3 regions of the Streptomyces sp. NPDC001508 genome follow, and region 1 is predicted to be linked to each of the others. Evidence: predicted binding sites of a transcription regulator. Region 1 holds the regulator's gene; each other region holds the start of a gene.

The links. The regulator HrcA, encoded in region 1, represses chaperone genes, less so after heat shock. The targets are predictions, from matches to a motif close to TTNGCACTCNGNNNNNCNGAGTGCNAA.
Region 2: groES (co-chaperone GroES) is a predicted target of HrcA. The motif match lies at 1,856-1,882, and genes of this name have one in related genera.
Region 3: groL (chaperonin GroEL) is a predicted target of HrcA. The motif match lies at 1,889-1,915, and genes of this name have one in related genera.

The regions. Positions count from the first base shown of each region.
Region 1 is NZ_JBEPAP010000006.1:144,052-147,295, forward strand. Features, by position in the region: gene ABT245_RS08660 (DUF3097 domain-containing protein) at 1-647, opposite strand, end outside; gene ABT245_RS08665 (MBL fold metallo-hydrolase) at 682-1,404, opposite strand; gene hrcA (heat-inducible transcriptional repressor HrcA) at 1,576-2,592, shown strand; gene dnaJ (molecular chaperone DnaJ) at 2,593-3,244, shown strand, end outside.
Region 2 is NZ_JBEPAP010000067.1:17,930-21,173, reverse strand. Features, by position in the region: gene ABT245_RS37895 (polysaccharide deacetylase family protein) at 52-987, shown strand; gene ABT245_RS37890 (polysaccharide deacetylase family protein) at 984-1,826, shown strand; gene groES (co-chaperone GroES) at 2,029-2,337, shown strand; gene groL (chaperonin GroEL) at 2,449-3,244, shown strand, end outside.
Region 3 is NZ_JBEPAP010000060.1:21,006-24,249, reverse strand. Features, by position in the region: gene groL (chaperonin GroEL) at 103-1,725, opposite strand; gene ABT245_RS36115 (cold-shock protein) at 2,193-2,396, opposite strand; gene ABT245_RS36110 (MoaD/ThiS family protein) at 2,831-3,106, opposite strand; gene thrC (threonine synthase) at 3,103-3,244, opposite strand, start outside.

The sequences.
Region 1 (3,244 bases):
TCCTGGCCGTGCGGTACTTTCGGCCATCCGGCGATGCCCAGGGACGACGGCTTGACCGCCTCCCAGATGTCGATGTAGGGGTGGCCGACGACCAGCGCGTACTCGCTGGTCACCGACTCGGCGATGCGCCACTCCTTGGTGCCGGGGACCAGGTGGTCCACCAGGACGCCGAGCCGCGCGTCCGGACCCGGCGCGAACGAGGCGACGATGGCCGGCAGATCGTCCACGCCCTCCAGGTACTCCACGACGACCCCTTCGACGCGCAGATCGTCGCCCCACACCCTCTCGACCAGTTCCGCGTCGTGCCGGCCCTCGACGTAGATCCGCCCGGCGCGGGCCACGCGCGCGCGTGCGCCGGGGACGGCGACCGAACCGGATGCCGTACGGGTGGGCCGCACCGGAGCCGCCGACGGGCGCACCAGCGTCACCGTCCGGCCCTCCAGCAGGAAGCCGCCCGGCTCCAGCGGGAAGACCCGGTGCTTGCCGAAGCGGTCCTCCAGGGTGACCGTGCCCGCCTCGCAGCGGACCACCGCGCCGCAGAAGCCGGTGCCGGGCTCCTCCACCACCAGGCCGGGCTCGGCCGTGACCTCGGGGACGGGCCGGGGCTTCTTCCACGGCGGGGTCAGGTCCGGTGAGTACTGGCGCATTCGGACGACGATAGGAGAAAGCGCGGTCGGGCGATCACGACACGCCGAAACGCGCCGCCAGCGCGTCCCGCTGCCCGCGGACGAACGCCGCGTCCGCCACCGCCCCGTGACCGGGCACGTACAGTGCGTCCGGACCGCCCAGGGCGAGCAGCCGGTCGACGGCGGCGGGCCAGCGGGACGGTACGGCGTCGGGGCCCGCCTGCGGCTCCCCGGACTCCTCGACCAGGTCGCCGCAGAAGACGACCCCCGGGTCGCCGGGCACCAGCACCGCCAGGTCATGGGCCGTGTGACCGGGGCCCACGTCCGCCAGCAGCACCCGCAGGCCGCCGCCCAGGTCCAGCGTCAGCTCGCCGCGGACCGGCTGGCCGGGGCGGGCCAGGGCACGCGCCGCCTCGGCCGCGAGCCGTGCGTCCAGGCCGTTGCGGACCGCGTCCCGGCACAGTCCGTCCCGCTCGCGGGCGAACACCGCGTCCATGCCGACCGCGGCGTACACCTCGGCCCCCGCGAACGCCGCCGCGCCGAAGACATGGTCGAAGTGGGGATGGGTGAGCGCGAGATGGGTCACATCGCGGCCGGCGATCCGCTCGGCCCCGGCGCGCAGCCGGGCGCCCTCCGCGAGGCTGGACCCGGCGTCCACGACGAGCGCCGCGCTCGCGCCGAGGACCAGTCCGGCCGTACAGTCCCAGCCCGGCAGCCGGCACCGCCCCACCCCGGGGGCCACCCGCTCCCAGCCCGCCTCTTCCCAAGTCGCCGTCATACGGCGACGCTAGCGCCGGGAGCCGCCGGGCACGATCCTGCGGGACCAGCCTTGCCCGGGGCGTACCCCACGGCCGTACACTGGGGCGGGGAAGCTGGCACTCGCCTGCTCAGAGTGCCAGGCGAAGGGCCCGAAGGGTCGCGGGGACGACTTGCTGGAGGTGGACGCGCGATGCTGAGCGAACGCAGGCTCCAGGTGCTGCGTGCCATCGTCCAGGACTATGTCGGCACCGAGGAGCCGGTGGGTTCGAAGGCGCTCACCGAGCGGCACAACCTCGGCGTCTCCCCGGCCACGGTCCGTAACGACATGGCGGCCCTGGAGGACGAGGGGTTCATCGCCCAGCCGCACACCAGCGCGGGGCGGATCCCCACCGACAAGGGCTACCGGCTGTTCGTGGACAAGCTGGCCGGCGTGAAGCCGATGACCGCGCCCGAGCGGCGCGCCATCCAGAACTTCCTCGACGGCGCCGTCGACCTCGACGACGTCGTGACGCGGACGGTGCGGCTGCTCGCGCAGCTGACCCGGCAGGTCGCCATCGTGCAGTACCCGTCGCTGACCCGCTCGACCGTGCGGCATGTGGAACTGCTCTCGCTCGCCCCCGCGCGCGTGATGCTCGTGCTGATCACGGACACCGGCCGGGTCGAGCAGCGGATGGTCGACTGCCCGGTGCCGTTCGGCGAGATGTCCCTGGCGGATCTGCGCGCACGGCTCAACAGCCGGGTCGCGGGCCGCCGCTTCGCGGATGTGCCGAGCCTGGTCGAGGATCTGCCGGAGGCCTTCGAGGCCGAGGACCGCGGTACGGTCTCGGCGGTGGTCTCCACCCTCCTGGAGACGCTGGTCGAGGAGAACGAGGAGCGGCTGATGATCGGCGGTACCGCCAATCTGACCCGCTTCGGACATGACTTTCCCCTCACGATCCGGCCGGTCCTGGAGGCGCTTGAGGAGCAGGTGGTGCTCCTCAAGCTGCTGGGCGAGGCCAAGGATCCGGGCGTGATGGTGCGCATCGGCCACGAGAACGCCCATGAGGGACTCAACTCCACGTCCGTGGTGTCGGTCGGCTACGGTTCGGGCGGCGAGGCAGTCGCCAAGCTCGGCGTGGTCGGACCGACCCGCATGGATTACCCGGGAACGATGGGAGCGGTACGCGCAGTGGCACGGTACGTCGGACAGATCCTGGCGGAGTCGTAGGTGGCCACGGACTATTACGCCGTTCTCGGCGTGCGCCGCGACGCGTCGCAGGAAGAGATCAAGAAGGCTTTCCGGCGGCTCGCACGCGAGCTGCACCCGGATGTCAACCCCGATCCGAAGACGCAGGAGCGCTTCAAGGAGATCAACGCCGCCTACGAGGTGCTGTCGGACCCGCAGAAGAAGCAGGTCTACGACCTCGGCGGCGACCCCCTCTCGCAGGCCGGCGGCGCCGGCGCGGGCGGCTTCGGGGCCGGCGGCTTCGGCAACTTCTCCGACATCATGGACGCGTTCTTCGGCACGGCGTCGCAGCGCGGGCCGCGCTCGCGCACCCGGCGCGGCCAGGACGCCATGATCCGTATCGAGGTCGAGCTGGACGAGGCGGCCTTCGGTACGACGAAGGACATCCAGGTCGACACGGCCGTCGTCTGCAAGACCTGCAACGGCGAGGGCGCGGCGCCGGGCACCACGGCCCAGACGTGTGACATGTGCCGCGGGCGCGGTGAGGTGTCGCAGGTGACGCGGTCCTTCCTGGGCCAGGTCATGACCTCGCGCCCGTGCCCGCAGTGCCAGGGCTTCGGCACGGTCGTGCCGACGCCGTGCCCGGAGTGCGCGGGCGACGGCCGGGTGCGTTCGCGCCGGACCCTGACGGTGA
Region 2 (3,244 bases), on a different contig from region 1:
GCGGCGGTGTCGGACCGGATCGGCGGCCGGTGGCTGCGAGGATCCGGCACCATGCGAGTAGTAGTACAAAATGACAAAATTAGTGCGCATCGTGGAAGAACATCCGTCCGGGGCGGCCTCGCCCTGCTCGCCGTCACCGCCGTCGTCTCCGGCTGCACGGCGCCGGGCGGTGACGCGGACGTCCGCCCCGCCGCGGGCCGGCAGCCGCACCAGGCGCCCCCCGCTCCCCGTCTGGACGACTACGACGCCCGGCGCGCCGCCGACCGCGCCACCCTGGCCGCCGCCGCCCGCCGCTGGGGCCTGGACGAGGTCCCCCTGACGCCCCCCCGGCCCCCGGCGCACAAGCCGCCGATCACCGCCCGCGACGGCTTCGAGGTCGAGGACCAGGAGGAACTGGGCCTGCCCCCGGTCTTCACCACGATCCCCACCCAGCAGAAGGTCGTCTTCCTCACCATCGACGACGGCGCCGAGAAGGACCCGGCGTTCCTGCGCATGATGGCCGACCTGAAGATCCCGTACACCGCCTTCCTCAGCGACTACCTGGCCAAGGACGACTACGGCTACTTCCGCAAGATGCAGTCGCAGGGCATCACGCTCAACAACCACACCCTCCACCACCCCTATCTGCCCGGCCTGTCCTACGAGGAGCAGCGGGACGAGATCTGCGGCATGCAGGACATCCTGGAGAAGCAGCTCGGCAAGCGCCCGACCGTCTTCCGCCCGCCCTACGGCAACTACAACCGGGACACCCTGGTCGCCGCCAAGTCCTGTGGGATCAAGTACGCGCCGATCTGGGACGAGGAGGTCTTCGTCGACCACTGGGAGTACCGCGAGTGGGACCGCAGCCTGCATCCCGGGGACATCGTGCTCACCCACTTCCGGGGCCGCTCCGACTGGGACGGGTCCATGACCGACATGGTCCGGCGGTTTCTGAACAAGGTCACCCGCGAGGGGTACGCGGTGGCACGCCTGGAGGACTACCTGTGAGGCGCCCGGGGCGGCTCACGCCGGCGGCACGGTGCCGGACGCCGGCCGCCGCGGCCCTGGCCGGTGTCCTGCTGCTGGCCGGCTGCGCGCAGTCCGTCGACCCCATCGAACGGCTCGGCAAGAAGGCCGCCCAGGGCGTACGGTCACCCGGCCCGGCCACCGGGCAGCCCTACCGCCGATGGGGCCTGAACGCCCCGCTCGCCCCCGCCCCCAAGCCCGCGGCGCGCCCCCTGCCGGCCGGCACCGCGGGCCGCCCGCTGCCCCCGGTCCTGGACCATGTGACGACATCCGACCCGGTCGTCTTCCTCACCTACGACGACGGCGCCGAGCGGGACCCCCGGTTCATCGACATGGTCCGCGACCTGCGGCTCCCGGTCAGTTTCTTCCTCACCGACAGCGTCGTCGGCCCGGGCTACGGCCACTTCGCCCGCCTCCGCTCGGTCGGCGCCGACGTCCAGAACCACACCCTCGACCATCCCGCCCTGGGCGGACTGCCCTACGCGGGGCAGCGCGCCGAGATCTGCGGCCAGCAGGACAAGCTCAAGTCCCGTTTCGGCGTCCGCCCCCGGCTCTTCCGCCCGCCCTACGGCACGTACGACACGACGACCCTGCGCGCGGCGGCCGACTGCGGCATCGCCGCGGTGATCCTGTGGCGGGCCGCGATGGGCGCCGACACCCTCGACTACGTCCGGGGTGACAAGCGCCTGAGCCCCGGCGACATCATCCTGGTCGGCCCCGACGAGTCCACCGGACCCACCCTCAGGGAGCGCACGACGCGCCTGCTCCGGCGGGTCCAGTCCGCGGGTCTGACCGTGGGCCGTCTGGAGGACTACCTGTGAGCCGTCGGGGCCGGACGCGCCACGGTCGATTGGCACTCCGCTTGACCGAGTGCTAATCGCAGTCATAGTCTCGGCTCTGGCACTCCCCCATGGAGAGTGCCAACAACGCGACGGGCAGGTCCGGCACCCGCGACGACGGATCGACCTGGTCGCCACCTCAGACAGTTAACCCCGTGAGATCTCCGAAGGGGGAGGTCGGATCGTGACGACCGCCAGCTCCAAGGTTGCCATCAAGCCGCTCGAGGACCGCATCGTGGTCCAGCCGCTCGACGCCGAGCAGACCACGGCCTCGGGCCTGGTCATTCCGGACACCGCCAAGGAAAAGCCCCAGGAGGGCGTCGTCCTGGCCGTGGGCCCGGGCCGTTTCGAGGACGGCAACCGTCTTCCGCTCGACGTCAGCGTCGGCGACGTCGTGCTCTACAGCAAGTACGGCGGCACCGAGGTGAAGTACAACAACGAGGAGTACCTCGTTCTCTCGGCCCGCGACGTGCTCGCGATCATCGAGAAGTAATTCACCCCAGCACTCGTGCTGTGAGCTGCGCCCCTGGCCCCGCCATCAAGAAGCCGGGCGCCCGGGGCGCAGCGTCTTTACCACCAGATTTCCGAGAGGGCCCCCGCTGCCATGGCGAAGATCCTGAAGTTCGACGAGGACGCCCGTCGCGCCCTTGAGCGCGGCGTCAACAAGCTGGCCGACACGGTGAAGGTGACGATCGGCCCCAAGGGCCGCAACGTCGTCATCGACAAGAAGTTCGGCGCACCCACCATCACCAACGACGGTGTCACCATCGCCCGTGAGGTCGAGATCGAGGACCCGTACGAGAACCTCGGCGCCCAGCTGGTGAAGGAGGTGGCGACCAAGACCAACGACATCGCGGGTGACGGCACCACCACCGCCACCGTGCTGGCCCAGGCCCTGGTGCGCGAGGGCCTGAGGAACGTCGCCGCCGGCGCCTCCCCGGCCGCCCTGAAGAAGGGCATCGACGCCGCGGTCAAGGCCATCTCCGAGGACCTGCTCGGCTCGGCCCGGCCGATCGACGAGAAGTCCGACATCGCCGCCGTCGCCGCGCTGTCCGCCCAGGACCAGCAGGTCGGCGAGCTGATCGCCGAGGCGATGGACAAGGTCGGCAAGGACGGTGTGATCACCGTCGAGGAGTCCAACACCTTCGGCCTCGAACTGGACTTCACCGAGGGCATGGCCTTCGACAAGGGCTACCTGTCGCCGTACTTCGTGACGGACCAGGAGCGCATGGAGGCCGTCCTGGAGGACCCGTACATCCTCATCAACCAGGGCAAGATCTCCGCCATCGCCGACCTGCTGCCGCTGCTGGAGAAGGTCATCCAGGCGGGCTCCTCCAAGCCGCTGCTGATCATCGCCGAGGACGTCGAGGGCGAGGCCCTGTCGACCCTGGTCGTCAACA
Region 3 (3,244 bases), on a different contig from region 1:
AGGCCGCGGTGACGGGGCGTTACATGCCCGAGGGCGGCACTCCCTGGGGTCAGGGAGTGCCGCCCTCGGTGTGCGGCGGACGGGTCCGATCCTCGGGGAGGATCAGAAGTCCATGTCACCGCCCGGCATGCCGCCCGGGGCGGCCGGCGCGGACTTCTCCGGCTTGTCGGCGATGACGGCCTCGGTGGTGAGGAACAGCGCGGCGATGGACGCGGCGTTCTGCAGAGCGGAACGCGTCACCTTCGCCGGGTCGATGATGCCCTCGGCGACCAGGTCGACGTACTCGCCGGTCGCGGCGTTCAGACCGTGACCCGGGGTGAGGTTGCGGACCTTCTCGACCACGACGCCGCCCTCAAGGCCGGCGTTGACCGCGATCTGCTTGAGCGGGGCCTCCAGGGCGAGCTTCACGGCCTGCGCGCCGGTCGCCTCGTCACCGTCCAGCTCCAGCTTCTCGAAGACGTTGGTGGTCTGCAGCAGGGCCACGCCACCACCGGCGACGATGCCCTCCTCGACGGCCGCCTTGGCGTTGCGCACGGCGTCCTCGATGCGGTGCTTGCGCTCCTTGAGTTCCACCTCGGTGGCGGCACCGGCCTTGATGACGGCGACGCCGCCGGCCAGCTTGGCCAGGCGCTCCTGGAGCTTCTCGCGGTCGTAGTCCGAGTCGCTGTTCTCGATCTCGGCACGGATCTGGTTGACCCGGCCGTTGACCTGCTCGGAGGAGCCGGCACCGTCGACGATGGTGGTCTCGTCCTTGGTGATGACGACCTTGCGGGCGCGGCCCAGGAGGTCCAGGGTCGCGTTCTCCAGCTTGAGGCCGACCTCCTCGGAGATGACCTCGCCGCCCGTGAGGATGGCGATGTCGCCGAGCATGGCCTTGCGGCGGTCACCGAAGCCCGGGGCCTTGACGGCGACGGACTTGAAGGTGCCGCGGATCTTGTTGACGACCAGGGTCGACAGGGCCTCGCCCTCGACGTCCTCGGCGATGATCAGCAGCGGCTTGCCCGACTGCATGACCTTCTCCAGGAGCGGAAGCAGGTCCTTGACGGAGCTGATCTTGGAGTTGGCGATCAGGATGTACGGGTCGTCGAGCGACGCCTCCATACGCTCCATGTCGGTGGCGAAGTACGCCGAGATGTAGCCCTTGTCGAAGCGCATGCCCTCGGTGAGCTCAAGCTCCAGACCGAAGGTCTGCGACTCCTCGACGGTGATGACGCCTTCCTTGCCGACCTTGTCCATGGCCTCGGCGATCAGCTCGCCGATCTGGGTGTCGGCGGCGGAGATGGAGGCCGTGGAGGCGATCTGCTCCTTGGTCTCGACGTCCTTCGCCTGCTCCAGCAGGGCGGCGGAGACGGCCTCGACGGCCTTCTCGATACCGCGCTTCAGAGCCATCGGGTTGGCGCCGGCGGCGACGTTGCGCAGGCCCTCCTTGACCAGGGCCTGAGCGAGGACGGTGGCGGTGGTCGTACCGTCACCGGCGACGTCGTCGGTCTTCTTGGCGACTTCCTTGACCAGCTCGGCGCCGATCTTCTCGTACGGGTCCTCCAGCTCGATCTCCTTGGCGATGGACACACCATCGTTGGTGATCGTGGGGGCGCCCCACTTCTTCTCAAGGACGACGTTGCGGCCCTTGGGGCCGAGGGTGACCTTGACGGCGTCGGCGAGCTGGTTCATACCGCGCTCAAGGCCGCGCCGTGCCTCCTCGTCGAACGCGATGATCTTGGCCATGTGAAGTGGTCCCTCCAGGACTGGGGGTGATTCCTTCGGACCGCGCCCGCGCCCGCGACGGACGGCTCGCCGGCCTTGTGGTTCCTTGCCCCACCCGGCCTGCGGGCCTCACCGACCCGGTCCTTCGTTGTCACTCTCACCTTCAGAGTGCTAACGCCAATGATTAGCACTCGACCCACCCGAGTGCAAGGTGCGCCCACGCCGCGGACCCGTCGCGGGGGGTGCGGCCGGGTGGTGGCGACCGGGCGCGCGCCCCCCGGCGCGGCGGCCCGGACACCGCGGCCCGGACACCGCGGCACGGGCCCTGTCGCACGGGCCCTGTCGCATGAGCGCTGTCGCCTGAGCCCTACGGCATGAGCCATGCGCATGGCCCCTGCGACATGGACCCTGCGACACGCGCCCTGTGGCCTGGGCACGACGCAGGGCCCGCACCCCAGGAGGTACGGGCCCTGCGCGTTGAGAATGTTTCAGGCGGTGACGCGAACCATATCGGCCTGCGGGCCCTTCTGGCCCTGCGAGATCTCGAACTCGACCCGCTGGCCCTCTTCCAGGGTGCGGTAGCCGTCCATCTGAATCGCGCTGTAGTGGACGAAGACGTCCGCACCACCGTCGACCGCGATGAAGCCGTACCCCTTCTCCGCGTTGAACCACTTGACGGTGCCCTGAGCCATGCCTAACTCCCCTATTACTGGCCCTTGCACAGATCCACACTTCGCGGACCCGGGTCAGACCTCACCCCCCAAGGTTGGGGGCGTGCGCCGGAACGCGTCGACCGCGGCTGAATGTATCTGTCCAACTGCCCTCTGCAACAGGTCAATCGGACGAGAAATCTGGACGCACTCGGTCGGAAATCTGCCGAGAATTCGGCAGAATTCAGGGCAAGTCGGGCCCTATAAAAGGAATAAAAGCCGCGAAGAACGCATGGACTTTGGCGACTTCTTGGCGGCTGCGCGGACTGAATCCGGGGCTTCCGACCCGCCGGGCCGGGAACGCGTTCCCCAACTCTACCGCGTTCAACCCCACTGAATAGCCCCCTCCGCTTCTCTCACGGAGGGGGCCATCGGGTGAACAGTCGGTAATCGGAGTTACCGAAGGTAAAGGATCGTCAGCCGCCGGCCACGGCCGGGATGATGGACACGCCCGCACCGTCCGGCGTCGCCGTCTGCAGGCCCTGCTCGAAGCGGACGTCGTCGTCGTTGACGTACACGTTCACGAAGCGGCGCAGCTTGCCCTGGTCGTCCAGGACGCGTGCGGAGATGCCGGTGTGGTTCTTCTCCAGGTCGGCGATCACCTCTGCGAGGTTCGCGCCCTCGGCGCTCACCTCCGCCAGGCCGCCCGTGTAGGTACGCAGGATGGTGGGGATGCGAACGGTCACGCTCATGCGAGGCCAGCCTCTCGGAAGGAGTCCAGGTTCGGACGGATGGTGGCGGTCAGGCCGGTGCCGGCCACCGCGTCGAGGGTCTTGAGGCCGTCGCCGGTGTTGAGGACGACCGTGGTGAGCGCTGGGTCGAGCACACCG